2 regions of the Exiguobacterium sp. s127 genome follow, and region 2 is predicted to be linked to the other one. Evidence: riboswitches for the same ligand, from Rfam matches in the RefSeq annotation. Region 2 holds a riboswitch; the other holds the start of a gene.

What was found. A riboswitch is a leader RNA that binds a small molecule or an ion and turns the genes downstream of it on or off. The one in region 2 is predicted to bind S-adenosylmethionine.
Positions count from the first base shown of each region.
Region 1: another riboswitch for S-adenosylmethionine. It lies ahead of KNP98_RS07440 (LLM class flavin-dependent oxidoreductase); the one in region 2 lies ahead of KNP98_RS09370 (2,3-diketo-5-methylthiopentyl-1-phosphate enolase).

Region 1 is NZ_JACSMO010000004.1:153,788-163,517, reverse strand. Features, by position in the region: gene KNP98_RS07465 (MarR family winged helix-turn-helix transcriptional regulator) at 1-373, opposite strand, end outside; gene KNP98_RS07460 (YczE/YyaS/YitT family protein) at 530-1,198, opposite strand; gene KNP98_RS07455 (DUF817 domain-containing protein) at 1,357-2,136, shown strand; gene KNP98_RS07450 (DUF2325 domain-containing protein) at 2,229-3,497, shown strand; gene KNP98_RS07445 (DUF975 family protein) at 3,565-4,239, shown strand; SAM riboswitch class I at 4,430-4,534, shown strand; gene KNP98_RS07440 (LLM class flavin-dependent oxidoreductase) at 4,607-5,665, shown strand; gene KNP98_RS07435 (ATP-grasp domain-containing protein) at 5,662-6,609, shown strand; gene KNP98_RS07430 (SRPBCC family protein) at 6,714-7,172, shown strand; gene KNP98_RS07425 (ABC-F family ATP-binding cassette domain-containing protein) at 7,302-8,924, opposite strand; gene KNP98_RS07420 (prohibitin family protein) at 9,219-9,730, shown strand, end outside.
Region 2 is NZ_JACSMO010000006.1:10,993-20,722, forward strand. Features, by position in the region: gene KNP98_RS09350 (sugar ABC transporter ATP-binding protein) at 1-811, opposite strand, end outside; gene KNP98_RS09355 (sugar ABC transporter substrate-binding protein) at 808-1,887, opposite strand; gene mtnA (S-methyl-5-thioribose-1-phosphate isomerase) at 1,907-2,953, opposite strand; gene mtnK (S-methyl-5-thioribose kinase) at 2,950-4,119, opposite strand; SAM riboswitch class I at 4,196-4,298, opposite strand; SAM riboswitch class I at 4,503-4,604, shown strand; gene KNP98_RS09370 (2,3-diketo-5-methylthiopentyl-1-phosphate enolase) at 4,685-5,875, shown strand; gene KNP98_RS09375 (2-hydroxy-3-keto-5-methylthiopentenyl-1-phosphate phosphatase) at 5,872-6,531, shown strand; gene KNP98_RS09380 (methylthioribulose 1-phosphate dehydratase) at 6,528-7,148, shown strand; gene KNP98_RS09385 (1,2-dihydroxy-3-keto-5-methylthiopentene dioxygenase) at 7,164-7,703, shown strand; gene KNP98_RS09390 (arsinothricin resistance N-acetyltransferase ArsN1 family A) at 7,892-8,392, shown strand; gene KNP98_RS09395 (MBL fold metallo-hydrolase) at 8,466-9,221, shown strand; gene KNP98_RS09400 (pentapeptide repeat-containing protein) at 9,313-9,730, opposite strand, start outside.

The DNA of each region.
Region 1 (9,730 bases), on a different contig from region 2:
CTTCTTCAGTAAAGCCGGTTAACAGACTTTCCAAGAAGTCATCTTTTTGCTGGCGCAATTGTGTGATACGCGTGGCACCCTCTGCAGTTAATGAGACGAGGATGACACGGTTATCGCTCTCAGAACGGACACGTTGAATCATTCCGTTCGTTTCGAGATGTTTTAAATGTCGCGTCACAGCAGCGTTGTCGACATTGACGCGTTGCTGCAATTCTTTTTGACTAATCGTCTTTCCGACCTCGAGTTGGGCTAGTAAGTCCATCCGAGTCTGACTGAAGCCATCTGTACATAAATCAAATTTTTGCGCAATCGTCTTATTGACCGAGACGAGCGCATAAATGAGGCGTCCTTTTTCCGTACAAGAAATACTCAAATCATCACATCCTTCCCTTCGTTCCAAGAAACCTTTGACGTATCAAAGATTGATATGTAAACGAATATAACGTGTATTTTTTCTAGGTGCAACTAATCTGCTTCATCCACGAAAAAAAGATACCATTTCTTTCGAAACGATATCGAGTCAGGCGGCTCAGCTGATTTTTTGTTCGTTCGGTCGAACGACCCCAGCATCGATTGCGGCAATCATCCGCCGGAAATAGACTAACCAAAATTGAAGAAACGGTCCAATCAAAAAGATCGAGAGGATGGTCCCGAAAAAGACGGGGCCACCGAGTAACCAACCGAGACCACATGCCGTTATCTCCATGATTGTCCGCATCATCCGGATTGAGGTTCCGAAACGATCCGCTAACGTCAAGGTCAATCCGTCACGTGGACCGGCGCCGTATCCGACGGCGACGTAAAGTCCTGCCCCCATGCCGATGATGAAAATACCGAAGATGAGCCATACAGCGTTTAGCCAGACAGCTGAAAACGACGGAAGCAAATGAGAACCAAGTACGAGGTTCATGAAGACACCGACGAAAATTGCATTGACGAGTGTCCCGACTTGCGGTCGAATCCGGTCGAGTAAGTATTTGACGAGGACGAGCAGCAGACCGACGAGAAGAATGACCGTCCCGACTGACAAAGGTGTTTTGTTTTGAAGACCGAGATGCAGGACATCCCAAGTCGAGACACCGAGGTTAGCGGTGATCATGATGGAGGAACCGACGGCGAGTAAAAAGAGACCGCTTAAAAATAAGAACCACTTCAACGTTGCGCGCAGCAACCAGGACGTATGGAAACGTTTGAACATCGTTGCGTGTCACCTCGATTCAATAAGATACGTATTCGTTAACTGTATCACGTTCGTGGACTAAAGCAGAAGCAACAAATTGTCGAATGTCCAACTTGAGAAGGAGGGAGGTACGGCGAACGTCTCGTATACTTAAAGAAAGAAGAGGAGGGACGTCGATGCGATTGATCCGCCATCTCATCCGTTTTACATATCTTGAAGCGCTCTGTTGTATCTTTCCAGTAGCCATCTTTGCTGCACTCGCCTTGTCACGTTATTTGCCGAGTGAACCGATTGCCCGTTATGACATCCTGTTACTGTGGTGTCTGTTCGTCCAAGTCGCTTTACTCGTGACCCGTTATGAGACGAAAGAAGAGTTCAAGCTGATTCTTATTTTTCACGTCATCGGGTTAGGACTTGAGCTGTTTAAAGTCCATGTCGGTTCATGGAGTTATCCGGAAGACGCATTTTCGAAGGTGCTGGGTGTTCCGCTCTATGCGGGCTTCATGTATGCCAGTGTCGCGAGTTACATCTGTCAGGCGTTTCGGCGACTTGATCTTCGGTTTACGTCCTTTCCACGTCCGACCCTCGCACTTGCTGTCGGGAGTTTGATTTACTTAAACTTTTTTACGCACCACTGGATGCTCGATTTACGGTGGTTCTTGATGGGACTCGTCATCGTCGTCTTCTTTAAATCGTGGGTCTACTTCCGACTAGAGGATACGGTTTACCGTCTCCCGCTTGTCTTATCATTTTTACTAATTGCCTGGTTCATTTGGCTGGCGGAAAACATCGTCACCTTTTTTAAGGGCTGGGTCTATCCGCATCAGCAAGAGGGGTGGGCACTTGTCGATTTTGGCAAATTATCGTCTTGGTTCTTACTCGTCATCATTACCGTCTTGATTGTCGTCGTCGAAAAATACCGAAGTGGCGACTCCGCAGTCGAAGTTAAATCGTAACCCATAACAAAAAAATACCAGGTTGTTTTTTTGCGCGGGTGAAGCATCATGACCTTGCTATAGTTGGAAAAAATAGCAAAGGGGTTTTTAACATGATGCATCACGTAATCGAACGAGCGAAGGAGTTAGTTACAAGCAAACTGAACATCGTCGAGACAGCAGACGACTGGGGTTTGTTACTTGAAGAAATCAACGGAATCGATGAATGGGTCCAGCTGTCGCAGTACTACGCGCCACGTCAAACAACGACGAAACTAGTAGAACGTCCGGAAACACCATCTAGCCTCCCGATCAAAATGATCCAGGAACGGAAGGAAGAAGTTGAACGGATTGTCGAACAACGGTATTCCTATACGTTCGAACGGCAATTAAAGGGCGGCTCGTTACGGGAATGGCCAAACAGTCATGTCTCAGAAACAGAAATCCGTGACTGGAACCTGGAGCATGGGATGGAAGTCCGTGTCCAAGTCCTACATCAAGATGAGCGCCGGACGTCGCTTGAAATCTTAGCCGTCGTCGCGACGGATCAAGTAAAACCACTTGCAGAGCGAATCGTTTTTGAAAAGTGTATCGTCAAGAACCATGGCATCATCGAAGCAACGATTGACGGTCCACTGCAAGATGAGACGGGAAAACCGTTCTATTACACGACACCACTCGAAGACATGCGGTTCTTCCAACTGAAAGCAGGTCAACTCGTCGACCTCGTCATGTGGAAAGGTCATCCGGAGACATTGACGATTGTCTGGAAACACGCATTTCATTACGAAGTACCGACCATGACGGAATTACCGGCACGCGACGTATCGAGTGGTTCGCCCGAGTCCGCCACTGCGTCACCTGCAAACAAACAGGCGAAAACAGGACGCTACGACAAGATGATGCAACGGAAACCGAAGGCGAAGAAAGTCAAAAAAGAGCGGCGCCTCCGGGAAAAGAAAGTCCAGCAACTCGAACGTCTCGATACGACGACATTACCAGGTCAACCAATCGAATTCGTCGATAAAACGGCACTCGATTTTGCTTCCTACGACGGCATGCGTCTCGTCATCGTCGGTAATGAGCAACAGCGCGCCGTCTACCGCGACTTCTTTGCGGAGACGGGAGTCGAATTAATCCATCTTGGCGGTGATGCCCAAGCTGCGAAAAAAATTGCCTGTCTCGCGAAAAAGACAGATGCGATTGTCGTCATCAAAAGTCGCGTCTCCCACGCAGCAGCGGCACATGTCCTCGTGCAAGCAAAAAAGCACGATATTCCGTTTGCGATTGAACGACTCGATGGACGACGCTCTTTGTATACGGCGTGCCAGCAACAACTTGAAAAAGCAATGGTCCAACGTTTACTAAAAGACGAGCGTTAAAAAGTGAAACCTCCTCAAAAATAAACCGTAAAGAAAGGTAGCACTTATTTTTGAGGAGGATCTTTCGATGTCAAAACAATTAAAATTAGCAGCGCGCGAGTCGTTGCAGGGACGATGGGGCTTCATGGCATTAATGATGTTGTTGTTCTTAATCATTCAAGGCGTTCCGAACGGATTTGCGTCCTCACCCGAAGAGGATTTCCAATTTATCGACTTGATTGGTATGCTCTTGACGGTGTTGACCTTACCGGTTGCAATGGGATGGTCATGGCTCGCCCTATCTGTCGCCCGAGACGAGCAGACGAAAGTCGCCGATTTGTTTGAGCCGTACAAAATGTTCTTGAAAGCCATTGGAGTGTCAATCGTCCAAACCTTTTTCTTAGGGCTATGGTTCTTACTTTTCATCATTCCAGGAATCATTAAGTCATTCTCTTACATGTTGACGTATTACATCATTCGGGACGAACCATCGATTGGCATCCTTGATGCCATTACACGTTCACGCCAAATGATGGATGGACACAAAAAAGAGGCGTTTTTCCTCGTCCTTTCGTTCATCGGTTGGTTCTTGCTCGGAATTGTTACGATCGGAATCGGTTTCCTCTGGATTGGCCCGTACTTCAGCGTCACAATCGCGAAGTTCTACGATCGCGTGCGTGGGGAAGAAGTTTCGACGACTGGTCACCGGACAGCCATGATGGATGCAAATCACAATGACTCACCGTTCGTATCACCAGAATGAATTGATTTTGAACAGCACCATACAAAGCAGGGATTGCCATCTTAAACCGATGTGCAATTCCTGTTTTTAGCTTCTAGACAAAGAAGTATCAAGAAACAGAGTGATTTTCCAAATGTTTTTTAATTCCGATAGGAAAAGAAGGTTTAAAGGTTGCTTTACTCTGCTAAAAGATGTACGCTAATTTCAATTATTCTTATCACGAGAAGTCGAGGGACTGGCCCGACGACACTTCAGCAACCCCGCATGAGCGGAAGGTGCTACTTCCAAGAGGAATTTATTCCTTTGAAGATAAGAGCCGACAGTAGATATTCGTCGCTCTTTTCTAAACGAAAAGAGCGATTTTTTATGCAAAAAGGGGGCACAGGGGATGGAATACGGATTTTGGTTACCAATCTTCGGGGGTTGGTTACGAAACGTCGAGGAGGAACAAATGCCAGCGACATTCGATTATGCGAAACAAGTCGCACAGACGGCAGAACGGATTGGCTTTTCTACGACATTGATTGCAGAATTGAACTTAAACGACATTAAAGGAATAGCCGAACCGAGTCTTGAGGCGTGGACGACGGCAGCGGCGATTGCGGCGACAACGGAACGGTTGGAAATCATGACAGCCGTCCGGCCCGGTTTTCATAATCCGGCGACGACAGCAAAAATGGCGGCGAACCTCGATCAGTTGAGTAACGGACGTTTTACGCTCAACGTCGTCTCGGCCTGGTGGGAGGAAGAAGCCCGTCAATACAATGGGATTTTTACAGCCCATGACGAACGATATGCCCGGACGGAAGAATTCGTGACGGTCATGAAAGGATTATGGGCGGACGCATCACCCTATAGTTTTGATGGGGCGTACTATCAGCTGGAACGGGCAGAGCTTCACCCGAAACCCGTTCAGCGTCCCGGAATCAAGCTCTACGCTGGTGGTGAGAGTGAGACGGGGAAACAGACGATCGTCAATCACTGTGATGCCTATGTCATGCATGGAGGAACGGTCGATGAAGTCGCGACGAAAATTACGGATATGAAAACCCGCCGCGCGGCGACCGGGAAGCAGCCGCTTGCGAGTTTCGGACTGGCGGCCTACATCATCTGTCGCGAGACGGAAGAAGCGGCGCTCGAAGAATGGCACCGGATTACGAACGTTAAAGAAGACGGTGCCGGATATGCCGGGTATGACGACTTCGTCAGTAAATCGCAACTCGAACAACAGGTCAAACGAAATGACTATTCGGTCTCAAACCGGGGACTGCGTCCGAACTTGATTGGGACGCCGGATCAAATCGCAGAACGGATTCTTGAATTTGAAGCAGTCGGCGTGACATTGCTCTTGCTTCAATTTTCTCCGCAACTCGAAGAAATGGAACGCTTTGCCCGCGAGGTCATGCCACGCGTCGAAGCGAAACGAAAGGTAGGTCAACTAAAATGACGAAAATTCATATCTTACACGAAAATCAGGAATGGACGGATCATTTAATCAAGCGACTCGAGGAACTCAACTTACCGTATGAACAGTGGCACCTCAACGAAGGGGTCGTCCCACTCGATGAAACACCACCGGAAGGCGTTTTTTACAGCCGGATGAGTGCCTCGTCCCATACGCGCGGGCACCGCTATGCACCAGAATTGACGGAAGGGTTCCTCGCTTGGCTCGAAGAACATGACCGGACCGTTTTCAACGGAACCCGTGCGTTACGACTCGAGGTCAGTAAGGTCAACCAATACACCGCCTTACGAAAAGCAGGTATCCGTGTTCCGAAAACGACGGCAGCCGTCGGACGTGATCAAATCGTCCAAGCCGCTCAAAACATCGGAGTATCGTCGTTCATCACGAAACACAATCGTGCCGGTAAAGGACTCGGCGTTCAATTGTTCCACTCGATTGAAGCACTCGAGACGTATCTTGACGGACCGACATTCGATGAGCCGGTCGACGGCATCACGTTGATTCAAGAGTACATTCAAGCACCTGAACCCTACATTACGCGTTGTGAATTCGTCGGTGGTAAGTTCGTCTATGCGGTCCGTGTCGATACGTCGGAAGGATTCGAGCTCTGCCCCGCGGATGTTTGTGTCATCGATGATTTGTTCTGCCCGGTCGGAGAAGAGGCGGCAGAGACACCGATGAAATTCCAAATTGTCGACGGGTTCGATGACCCGATCATCGCCCAGTATGAAGCGTTCCTGCAAGAAAATAAAATCGCGGTCGCCGGGATTGAGTTCATCAAGGATGCAGACGGGACGATTTATACGTACGACGTCAATACGAATACGAATTACAATTCGGACGCTGAAGCGGCAGCTGGGAAGTTCGGGATGCTGGAACTCGCAACATTCCTTGGTCATGCGTTAGAACGTCAAACCGTGAAGTGAACATCAAAAACCACTTGAAGTAAGAAAAATACCCTGATTGTGCCGGAGTCGAGCGTTAGAACGACGGACATCAGGGTATTTTTAAACTAAAAGGAGGTGGTGTCATGGTGACGTGGCGTGAAGAAAAAGTACTTGCGATTCCAATCGAACAGGCGTGGCATCTGTTTGATCACGATCGACTGCAACGACTCATTCCGGGTGTCGTCCAGCATGAGGTGATTGAACGTAAGCCGGGCGTCGTCGGATCGACGTACCGGCAAACCTACATGCAAGGGAATCGTCTTGAAACCTACATCGTGACCGATCTCGCTTATACGAATGAACCGGACTATAAACAAAATACGATTGGTTTTACGTTAGCGAAGATGTTTCGCCTTGAGATGTCGTTTGCGCTGAAGCGAATTGATGCGACGAGCTGCCGTTTGATTTACACGGGGAAAAATGAAGGCGTCAACTTCGTCGGTCGCAGTCTCTTATCGTTAGGCGGAGAACGTGAAAACGAGAAAATCGTCAAAGGATTTCTCGAGCGGCTCGAAAAAGAAGTGAAGCAAATCCAAGAATAAAAAGGTACGCTTACTCTCGATTACTGCGAGAATAGGTGTACCTTTTTAAGTAAGGAAGATGATACTTAACAAAAAAATATAAACGTATTTACAAAAAACTGCCCCCGATTAACGAGGACAGTAGACAAATCAATGTGCGTATAACGCAGTCAATTGTTGTTGGATTGAATCGTTGTTGAGGTACTCATCGTACGTCGTTTCTTTATCGACGATTCCGTTTGGTGTGAGTTCGATGATGCGGTTCGCAATTGTTTCGACGAACTGATGGTCATGCGAGCTGAAGAGCATCGCACCTTTGTAAGCAATCAAGCCATCGTTGAGTGCTGTGATTGATTCGAGGTCTAAGTGATTCGTCGGATCGTCAAGGACGAGGACGTTTGAACCACTGAGCATCGCTTTCGATAACATACAACGGACTTTTTCTCCCCCAGAGAGGACTGACGCTTTTTTCATGACTTCTTCTCCGGAGAAGAGCATCCGACCGAGGAAACCACGGAGGAATGTGTCACTTTCATCAGCTGGTGAGTATTGGCGCAACCAATCGAGAATCGTTTTGTCAGACCCTTCGAAGAACTCCGAGTTGTCTTTTGGCAAATACGATTGTGACGTCGTAACACCCCATTTGAATGTCCCGCTGTCTGCTTCCATTTCACCCATTAAAATTTTAAACAGTGTTGTGATGGCGATATCGCTTTGGCTGATGAATGCCACTTTGTCTGTTTTATTTAATGAGAAACGGACGTTGTCGAGGACTTTGACGCCATCGATTGTCTTCGAGAGACCTTCAACCGTCAACAAATCGTTTCCGATTTCACGTTCCGGTGAGAAACCGACGAACGGATAGCGGCGTGATGACGGACGGATGTCGTCAAGTGTGATTTTATCGAGCAACTTCTTCCGTGACGTCGCTTGTTTCGCTTTTGAAGCATTCGAGCTGAAACGCGCGATGAAGGCTTGAAGTTCTTTAATTTTTTCTTCTTTTTTCTTGTTTTGGTCGCCAGCCATCCGTGAAGCGAGTTGGCTTGACTCATACCAGAAATCATAGTTCCCGATATAGAGTTGAATTTTCCCGTAGTCGAGATCGGCCATGTGCGTACAGACGTTGTTGAGGAAGTGACGGTCGTGGGAAATAACGATGACCGTGTTCTCAAACCCGATCAGGAATTCTTCGAGCCATTTGACGGCTTTCAAATCAAGACCATTGGTCGGCTCATCGAGTAACAGAATATCCGGCTTACCGAACAACGCTTGCGCGAGCAAGACTTTAACTTTTTCTCCACCTGTTAATTCAGCCATTGTTTTTGTGTGCAGGCTTTCTTTGATTCCGAGACCTTGAAGGAGCATCGCAGCTTCAGACTCAGCTTCCCAACCATTCATTTCTGCGAATTCTCCTTCGAGTTCAGCGGCACGCATGCCGTCTTCATCCGAGAAGTTTTCTTTCATATAAATTGCATCTTTTTCTTTCATGACTTCATACAGACGTTTGTGTCCCATCATGACGGTTTCGATGACTTGGAACTCTTCATATTCATAATGGTTCTGACGGAGTACGCCAAGACGCTCACCCGGTGTGATGATGACATCGCCTTGTTGTGCTTCGATGTCTCCTGCAAGAATTTTGAGGAAAGTCGATTTACCGGCGCCGTTCGCACCAATCAGACCGTAACAGTTACCTGGTGTGAACTTGATGTTGACGTCTTCGAATAATTTGCGGTCCGCAAAGCGGAGGCCGACGTTTTGTACTGTAATCATATAGAGATGAACCCTCGTTTCTAGTGTGTGATGTGCTGTTACGAGTGTACCACAAAATGATACGGCTCGTTTCAAGGACAAAGTTCTTTACATGTTAAGACAGATTCTAAAAATAAGCAACCATGGTCATGAAACATTTTCTGAAATCAACCGTATAAGTTAAAGAGGCAGGATGAAGGAGGGATGAGAAATCATGGCAACATTGTTTACCTTACTGTTTTTCGCACTCATCGCCTTGTTAGGAATCGAACTGTATAAATATATCCAAGACAAAATTGACAAAGGGGACTCATAATGAGAGAAATCAAACCAAAGAAAAGAATTAACCCAGCGATGATCATCGCCGGTGTCATCGTCGTTGCACTCCTTGCCATGACACCGTTCATCGTCGAACAGATTGAACCGGGGCAAGTCGGTGTCGTCTACAAACCGTCAAGCGGTGTCCAGGACGAAACACTTTCGCAAGGGTGGCACGTCGTTTCACCGATCACACGTGTGACGGAGTATCCGATTCGGACACAAACGAAGTCGCTCGACAATATGACACTCGCGACAAAAGACGGGAAGAACATTGTTGTCGACTTTACGTACAGTTTTGCAGTCTCTCCCGATCAAGTCACGAAAGTATTCAATAAGTTCGGACCGATCGATATCGATGAAATCGCAGATGGCTATTTGAAACAACGTTTATATGATGCGTCACGAGAGCAAATTTCGAAAGTAACGGTACTCGAATTGTTCGGTGAAGAGTCAGGAAATGTTTCGACGAGCATCCAAACGCAATTTGCAGAAGACGTTAAAAAAAT
Region 2 (9,730 bases):
CTTGATTGAGCTCGAGCAAAGCTTGCCCGACGGTTCGGGTTTGCCGGTCCGTCTGTTGCAAACGTCTTCCGAGCATCTGTTCAACGATTGTCTCTTTCGTTTGCCCGGCTAATGCTTGGCGGGCGACAAGTTTTCCGTCACGCATGACGGAAATCGATTCACAGATTTCAAATAATTCCTGAAGGCGGTGTGAGATGAAAATCACGCCCAATTGTTCGCGTGTCGCGAGTTCCCTGATGATGCGAAACAAACGTTCCGTCTCCCGTTGACTGAGCGGCGCCGTCGGTTCATCCAGGATTAAAAAACGGCTGTCTTGGACGAGTGCCCGGGCAATCAAGACCAACTGTTTGTCGGCAAGGCGCAGTTCACTGACCCGTTGCCGGACATCAATCGAAGACTGGAGTTTCCCGAGCGCCTCCCGTGCAATCTGTTCCAACCGGCGTTGCCGGATGACCCCTTTGAGCTGTCCGTTCGTCAACAAATCGAGGCAAATGTTTTCTGCGACCGTCAAGTATGAAATCAATGCCGTATCGACTTCTTGGTAGACGATTTCAATTCCCGCCCGTTTCGCGGCACGCGGCGAATCGATCGTCAACGGCACACCTTCAAACGAAATCGTCCCGTCATACGCCGCATGCGCTCCCGCCAATACTTTCATCAGCGTCGACTTACCGGCGCCGTTCGCTCCGACGAGCGCATGAATTTCCCCGCGGCGGACGGAAAAGTCAACAGCATCAAGCGCTTTGACACCGGGGAATTCAATTGAAATCCCACGCATCTCGAGCCGGTTCGTCGTGTCCAGATGCGTCATTTCGCAGCATTCGCTTTCCGCAGTTTTTCCATCCACGGTTCATTGAATTTCTCGGATGTGCTCCAGCCCTTGATGATCGTATCGAGATTGTACATCGTCGTATCGGCTTTGAGCGCCTTTTGCTCGACTAATTTAGCGTCCAGATCAAAGCTGTCCGGTGTTTTTTCACCGGCGAGTTTTTTCGCGAGCAGGCGCATGTCCGTCTGTCCGATCAAATGCGGATCAACGGCACTCGTCGACACCCAGTTGCTTCCCTTCTCACGCATCAGGTTGATGTCCTGATTCGAGACATCGATTGAAATCAACGGGATTTCCTGACGTTTATTGTCTTTTAAGGATTTATAGGCGCCTTTCGCGACTTCATCCCAGGCTCCCCAGACGGCATCGATGCTCCCTTTCGGATATTTCGCGAGAATCGCGTTCATCTTCGTCGCGATATCGCCCTGGACATCCTGGAAATTCGTCGGTCCGACCGTTTCAAGCGTCTTGATTTTGCCGTCCGCTTCATACGTCTTATAGATTTCCTGACGGCGGTCAAGCGGTGCAAACCCCGGACCGAACCACAATTTGATGACCCGGACCGGCTTGTCGTCTTTCACTTTCGTCACTTCATCGAGTGAAAGTTCTGCCAGTTTGTGATCATCCTGGAACGTCTCCGTGATGCCTGTTAACGTCTGGTCCTTTTTCTTCGTCACCGTATCAAACGTCACGACCTGAATCCCTTTGTCGATCGCCGGTTTAATCATGTCGTAGGCATAATCTTCTTTTCCGTGCGAGATGATCAGTCCGTCATAATCCTGCTGAACGGCTTGCGCCACCAGTTCCTTGAACTTGACGTCATTGCCTTCGGAAATGAACGTGTTGACCTTAAACCCAAGCGCCTCCCCTTCCGAACGGGCACCGTCTAAAAATTGTTTCGTATGATCATCGGACGCCAGATTGCGGATGACGGCAATCTTGATGTCGCCTTGGACACTTTCCGGCACACCGCTGATTTTTTTCGCCGGTGTCGCTTCACTATTGGCGCAAGCAGCCAGCAAGACCGCCGGTGCGAGTAAGAATGCTAATTTTTTCATCTCGATCTCTCCTGTCTGTTTAGATGACCTTTTGTCCAATCGCCTGTTCGATCGTTTCCACGCTCGGCCGTTCAATGACGCCGAGTTCCGTGATGATCGCCGTGATGAGCTCGTGCGGTGTCACGTCAAACGCCGGATTAAAGACCTTTGTTCCGGCTGGTGCCGTTACTTTCCCCGCCAGTTGCGTCACTTCACTAGCATCGCGTTCTTCAATTTCAATCTCGTCACCTGATAAACTCGTCACATCAAACGTCGACAGCGGCGCGGCGACATAAAACGGAATCCCGAAGGCACGTGCGAGTAACGCCAGCTGGAACGTCCCGATTTTATTGGCCGTATCCCCGTTACGGGTGATCCGGTCCGCGCCGACGATGATGGCGGTGATCTGCTTTTCCTTGATCGTATGTGCGACCATATTGTCCGTGATCAAGGTGACGTCAATCCCTGCCCGTTGCAGCTCCCATGTCGTCAAGCGCGCCCCCTGCAACAAAGGCCGGGTTTCCGACGCATAGACGGATAACGGGATGCCTTGTTCCTTCGCAAGATAAAACGGGGCAAGTGCCGTCCCGTACGCCGCTGTCGCAATCGATCCGGCGTTACAAATCGTCAACACCCGGTCTCCCGCTTGAAACAGCTCCAACGCATGCACACCGATTTGCCGTGACGTCTTGGCATCGGCTTCATAAAGGGCAATTACTTTTTGTTCCAGACGTTTCGGCAGTTCCTCGAGCGTTGTGCTCGAAAGGATAAGCTGATTGAGCGCATCGAGTACGTTCCGCAAATTGACGGCGGTCGGCCGGGTCGCCAGTAACTCCGCCGATACCGTCAACAGTTTTTGTTTGACCTCGTCAAGCGATCCCGTCGTCCGGAACGCTTCCTGCACGAGGACGAATCCACCGAACAGACTGATTGCCGGCGCCCCCCGGACACGAAGTTGTTTAATCGCCTCAACCGCTTGCGCCAAATCATGAATGACTTCGTACCGTTCTTCTTGCGGGAGACGGGTCTGATCAAGGATCTTTAAGCACGCCCGCTCATAGATGACACTACGGATAAACTCGCTCATCGGCTCAATTCCTCCGTCACGTCAAAATTCCGGAGATCGGTAAACGTCTTACATTCGCCGCGCCGTTTAATCAATGCCGTCCCGAGGCGTAACGCATGACGTTTCCGTTCAAGGCGCGTCGCAGCATCCGGAATTTGTTCCAAATCAGCGACCGGTGCCAAACCAATCGTCCGCCGGATCAGTTCACAACCGGCGAAACCGAGCGCGTCTTGGAGAATTGTACTGAGGACATCATCGACAAGCCCGGGTACCGTCCGGAACGGTTCGACGGCTTCCCGTTCCCAAAGTGCCGTGAACGTCGAAGCAAACGTCAGCCAGAACGTATCGATATCCTTCACCCGCGTCTCCCGCAACTCAGCATAGTTCGGATACGCCGCAAAGCAGAGGTGGGCAATGAACTGACCGACATCAAACCCGAACGGTCCGTAAAAAGCGAACTCCGGATCGATGATTTTCGTTTCGCCCGCCGAAGCAAAAATGCTTCCTGTATGTAAATCCCCGTGTAATAAGGCTTCCCCTTTCGTGATGAACAACGTTTCGAGCTTCGCCACTTCCCGCTTCAGTTTTTCGTCCTGCCAGAGCTGCTGTACGTCTGTTTCCAAGCCGCTCTCGATATTGTTTGTTTCCGCGTCGTAAAACGGATCCGTAAAGATTAACTTTTCCGTGATGTCGCATAAATCCGGGTTGTAATAGTCACGTGCGACCTGCTTTTTTCCGACTGGACCGAGCGCAAAATCTGACGTGAAAAATAACGTCCGCGCCAAGTAAGAACCGACATGCTCAGCAAGGAGCGGGTAGGTTTCGCCTGCGAGCAATCCCGTCCGAACGATTTGCAGGTGCGACAAGTCCTCCATCACTGTATACGCTTCTTCATGACTCGCATGAAAGACCCGTGGAACGAATGGCGTCGCGTATTTTGCGAATTCCTTCAGTGCCAACTGTTCGATCCAGGCCCGCTCGAGTGACAAGGGCCAGCTTTCCCCGACGACTTTTGCATAAGGTAATGCCTGCTTCAAGATCAAACGTTCTTTCCCTGCCTGAATCCGGAAGACTAAGTTCAAGTTCCCGTCGCCGATTTCTTCTGCCGTCGCTTCTTCCTGTCCGATCAGTCCGAGTTCCCGGACACGTTTAATGGCGTCTTGTTCTGTAAATGCTTGATATGCCATCTTGCTTCCCCCTTCATTTCTACACAAAAAAACGCCGCTTTTCGTCATAGAAAAGAGGCGCGGGGTATCATCCGTCCTCTTATCTCTCAGACGAATGTCTGTTGGATGTAGCACCGTGCCGGATGGTCGGTTGCTGCGGCGTCTTCGGGCCAATTCCCTCTGCCAACTCACGATAAGAGTCATATGTGGTTGTTGTGTTCGATGTTGATTCGAATATTACGCCCGTCTTAAATCATCTGTCAATTCCAATTTTTAGTGAAAAACCATTTAAAAGACCGCCATCTATAGAAGCGGATTTCAAAAAAAATAAATTTTCAAAAAATTATTTGACATCACGTCCATCTCATGTAAAAATTGCAATTAGATTTCACAATTTCATCCAATTCTTATCAAGAGCAGACGGAGGGACGAGCCCTATGATGTCGCAGCAACCGACCAGTTGGCACGGTGCTAATTCTTGCAGCTAACACGCTGACAGATAAGAGTCCACGCGCAATTTTTCATGGTCTCTTGTCATTGACGAGGGACCATTTTTGTATTTTTTAACAAGGGAGAGACGACAATCATGGCGTACATTACCGCAACTTACCAACTCGGCGTGACCGATCAGTTACCAAAACGGGCAGAGCAAATCGCCCTCGGTCTGACGGTCGGCTCATGGACCGATTTGAATCACTTGGAACAACAACAGCTTGAATCCTTTAAAGGACAAGTCGTCCATACGGAAGAACACGACGGAAAAGGGTATGTCACGATCCGTTATCCGGAACACAACGTCTCACGAGACTTTTCGGCGATTTTGACGACCGTCTTCGGCAAGCTGTCACTCGACGGTCAAATCAAACTGACGGATCTTCAGCTTCCCGCTTCGTTCACACCGGATTTCCCCGGTGCTAAATTCGGCATCGAGGGCGTCCGCCAATTGATCCAAGTCCATGATCGCCCCCTGTTGATGAGCATCTTCAAAGGCGTCATCGGACGGGATCTCGTTTTTTTACGGGAACAACTGGAAGCCCAGCTCGCCGGCGGGATTGATCTCGTCAAGGATGACGAAATCTTATACGACAATCCGCTGACACCGGCACTCGACCGGGCGCGGATTGGACGGGAAGTCCTCGATGCACACTATGAACGGACCGGTAAACGGGCCCTTTATGCGATTACATTGAGTGGTCCGGTCTTCCGCTTGAAAGAGCAGGCGAAACGACTGGTCGAAGCCGGAGCGACAGCCCTCCTGCTCAACACGTTTACATACGGGCTTGATGTCTTGCGGGAACTGGCAGCCGATCCGGAAATCCCGGTCCCGATCTTTAATCATCCGGCGTTGAGCGGTGCCTTGATCGCCAGTCCCGAGTACGGGATTGCCGCCCCGGTCCTGCTCGGAACGTTGCCGCGGATTGCCGGTGCCGACTTGACACTGTTCCCGTCGCCGTACGGGAATGTCGCCCTCGCCAAAGACTTGGCCCGCGGGATTGCCGTCGAAGCGACCCGAATCGGTGAGACCAAAACAATTCTCCCGGTCCCGTCCGCCGGAATCCACCCGGGTCTCGTCGCCCAGCTTGTTCGTGATTTCGGCGTCGATTCCGTCATCAATGCCGGAGGCGGTGTCCACGGTCATCCGCAAGGTGCTGCGGCCGGAGTCATCGCTTTCCGCCAGGCACTGGGCGCAGCACTGGCCGGCGAATCACTGACAAGTGCCGCCCACCGGCACGAGGAATTACGTGTCGCTCTCGATGCTTGGGGGATCACGAAATGACGATCCGGATTTTATGTGACTTTGACGGAACAGTAACGGAGCACGATAATATCATCGCCTTGATGCAGGAGTTCGCTCCGCCGGAAAAATTTGAACCGTTAAAACAAGGTGTGCTCGACCGGTCGCTCTCGATTCAATCCGGCGTCGGACAGATGTTTCAGCTGCTTCCGTCCAGTCAAAAACAGGACTACATTGATTTCTTGATGACACAGGCAGTCATTCGTCCCGGCTTCGACACCTTACTCGCTTTTGCCAAATCAAACGAGATTGATTTTTCCATCGTCAGCGGCGGGATCGACTTTTTTGTCCAGCCGATTCTTGCGGATGTACTGACGGACGAAGCGATTTATTGCAACGGCAGTGACTTCAGCCAGGAGACGGTTCGAATCGAATGGCCGCATGCCTGCGACGCGGCCTGTACAAATCAATGCGGCTGTTGCAAAACCTCGATCGCCCGGAAGCTGAAGCAGAACGGTGACACGATCATCGCGATCGGCGACTCCGTAACAGATTTTGAACTGGCTAAGCAGGCGGATCACGTTTATGCACGGGATTATCTGATCACGCTATGTGAACAGCACGGCATCCCGTATACGCCGTTTGAAAACTTTCATGACATATTGAATCATCTGCAGACAAAGGTGGTGTACACATGACCTTCTTAAAACGATATGAAGAATTACGTGCCGTCAAACAGGAACTTGCAGCACGCGACTGGTTCCCCGGCACAAGCGGCAATCTCGCCATCCGGACAGCCGATCAACCGACTGAATTTCTCGTGACGGCAAGCGGGAAGGACAAACGGCAGGATACACCGGACGACTTCGTCCATGTCGACGCGTCCGGTCAACTGATCGGCGAACAGACGGGTCGTCCCTCTGCCGAAACGTTGCTCCACGTCGAGGTCTTCAACCGAACGACTGCCGGGTGTTCCCTTCACGTCCATACGATTGACAATAATGTCATTTCGGAACTGTACGGCGACCAAGGCGAGATTCGGTTTGCCGGTCAGGAAATCATCAAGGCACTCGGCCGTTGGGAAGAAGATGCGGAAGTCCGTGTGCCGATTATCCCGAACCATGCCGACATTCCGACGCTTGCCGCTGCCTTTGCAGCACATGTACATGCCGAGAGCGGCGCCGTCCTGATTCGCAATCACGGCATCACCGTCTGGGCACCGACTGCCTTTGAAGCGAAAAAACAGTTGGAAGCATTCGAGTTTTTGTTCAGTTACACCTTAAAACTACAAACGTGCCGACAGGCGATTCATTAAAAGGAGGAATTTACAATGGCAACAGTACTTTTCCAACAGACAAACGAACGGTATACGGATCAAAATGAGGTCTCTTCATTCCTTGCTTCACGCGGCGTCTTATATGAACAATGGGACGTCTCGAAGTTACCGGGCGACCTCGTCGAGAACTTTACATTAACGGATGACGACAAACAGACGATCTTAACGACATTCGCGGACGAGATTAAAGATGTTTCGGAACGTCGCGGTTACCAGACGGCTGACATCATCGCACTGTCGGATACGACACCGAATCTCGATGAATTACTCGTCAACTTCCAAAAAGAACACCATCATACCGATGACGAGGTCCGCTTCATCGTCAGCGGCCATGGCGTGTTTGCGATTAAAGACGAGGAGGTCGGCTATTACAACATCGAGCTCAATCCCGGTGATTTGATTTCCGTTCCCGTCAATACGCGCCACTACTTCACGCTCCAGGAAGACCGGAAAGTGGTGGCGATCCGAATCTTCGTCACGACGGACGGCTGGGTGCCGATTTACGAGCGGGACGCCCTGTCTTCAGCAAACTAATTCAGTCCGGTCCGGCCCAAGTCTTCTAGCAATAGAGGACCTGGGCTTTTTTTGTACGGAAACGTCGTCTGACAAACATGTTTGAGGAAAGCGCGTGTACGGAAGCATTTCCTATTCTAGAAACATGCCGTTTGTTTCGTCCATCTCCGATATAATGAAGAAAAGGACACAAAAAGGAGCTGACGTGTATGATGATTCGTCTCGTTCAAGAAACCGACTTACCGGACGTGCTCGCCATATATAATGAAGGAATCGAAGACCGGATCGCGACGCTCGAGACGGATACGAAAGATCTCGCCTTCATGCAGCAATGGTTCAGTGAACGCTCCGAGCGACATGCCGGTTACGTTGCCTATGAAGGGGCAAAGATTCTTGGCTTCATTTCGCTCGATGCCTACAATCCGCGTCCCGTCTATCAGTCCGTCGGCGAACTGTCCGTCTACATCACACGGACCCACCGCGGACAAGGAATCGGAAAACGACTACTCGACATCATCGAAGAACATGCAATCATTCACGGCATGCATAAGCTGATTCTCTTTACGTTCCCCTTCAACCGGATCGGACAAAAACTCTACATCAAAGCCGGATTCCGAATCGTCGGTACCTTTAAAGAACAAGGAATGTTAAACGGGTATTACGTCGATGTCCTGGCCATGGAAAAAATTCTCCCTAAACCGGACCAATGATGTTTTGGATTAAAGGTTCGGCAAGTCGGGAATATGAGACGAGGAAGATTCGTACAAGAAAGGAAGATTGCCTGTGAACATCCAGCAAATTCGAAATGCGACACTCGTCTTGACCTATGCCAACCAAGTTTTTTTAATTGATCCTTTTCTCGGTGAAAAGGGTTCGCTTCCTCCGTTCGACCATACACCGAACACCCACCGCAACCCCCTTGTCGACTTACCGGTCGATGTCTCGACCTTACTCGACCCGGATGCCGTCTTCGTGACACATCTTCACGCCGATCATTTCGATGAGGCCGCAAAACAATTGTTACCGAAGACGGTTCCGCTCTATGCTCAAAACGCGACGGACGCCTCTGTCATTAAAGAGGCCGGTTTCACCGACGTTCAGCCGTTCGACCAGGGTGTGACACTCCGTGATGTCAAAGTTTTCCGCACGAACGGTCAACACGGTGTCGGCGAAATCGGACAACGGATGGGACACGTATCCGGTCTCGTCTTTACACATCCCGATGAGCCGACGCTCTATATCGCCGGTGATACGATTTGGTGTGACGACGTCGATTCTGCGATTGATACCTATGCACCGGATGTCATCGTCGTCAATAGTGGTGCCGCCCAGTTCCAGACCGGTGAACCGATCACGATGTCGGAACGTGATTTATTAGCGGTCCACGCGGCAGCGGCTGAAGCGACGATCATCGTCTCGCATCTCGAAGCTGTCAATCACTGCCTGCTCCGCCGCGATATGATCGCTGACTTTTTAGCAGCAAATCATCTCTCCGCTCACTTTTTGATTCCGGACGACGGCGAGACGCTCTCCTTTTAAGTCTCTCCTTCGAGAGTCGTATGAATACAAAAAAACCGGACGTTTTCCGTTTCCCTAAAAGGAAGAGGAACAGCGTCCGGTTTTTTCATGTTCATTCTTGCGGAATGACAAGACCGAGTAATCGGGCAAATGCGATTGCTTGTCCTTCCGTCACGATCGCCCCTGTCAAAAAGCGTGGATCAATCGTAATCCCCGAGACGTCCGCTTGTCGCAAATCGAGTCCTTTTAACGGAGTTTCAACCCACTGGCTTTCCATCAATTCAACATCCTCAAAACGTAAATCGATGAGTTTCCCTTCGAAGAATTGTGTCTCCCGCATCGCCGTCTGCTCGAACGTTACTTGTCGGAGCGATGTCCGAATCACTTGTAAGTAATTCGCCTGGCATGCTTTTACCGTGACATGATCAAGCGTCGTTTCTTCTAATTGAACCCCCGTCAGGCGACAGTCCTGAAACAGAACGCGATGAAAACGACTGTCACGGAACTGACAACCCGTCAAATCACACTGC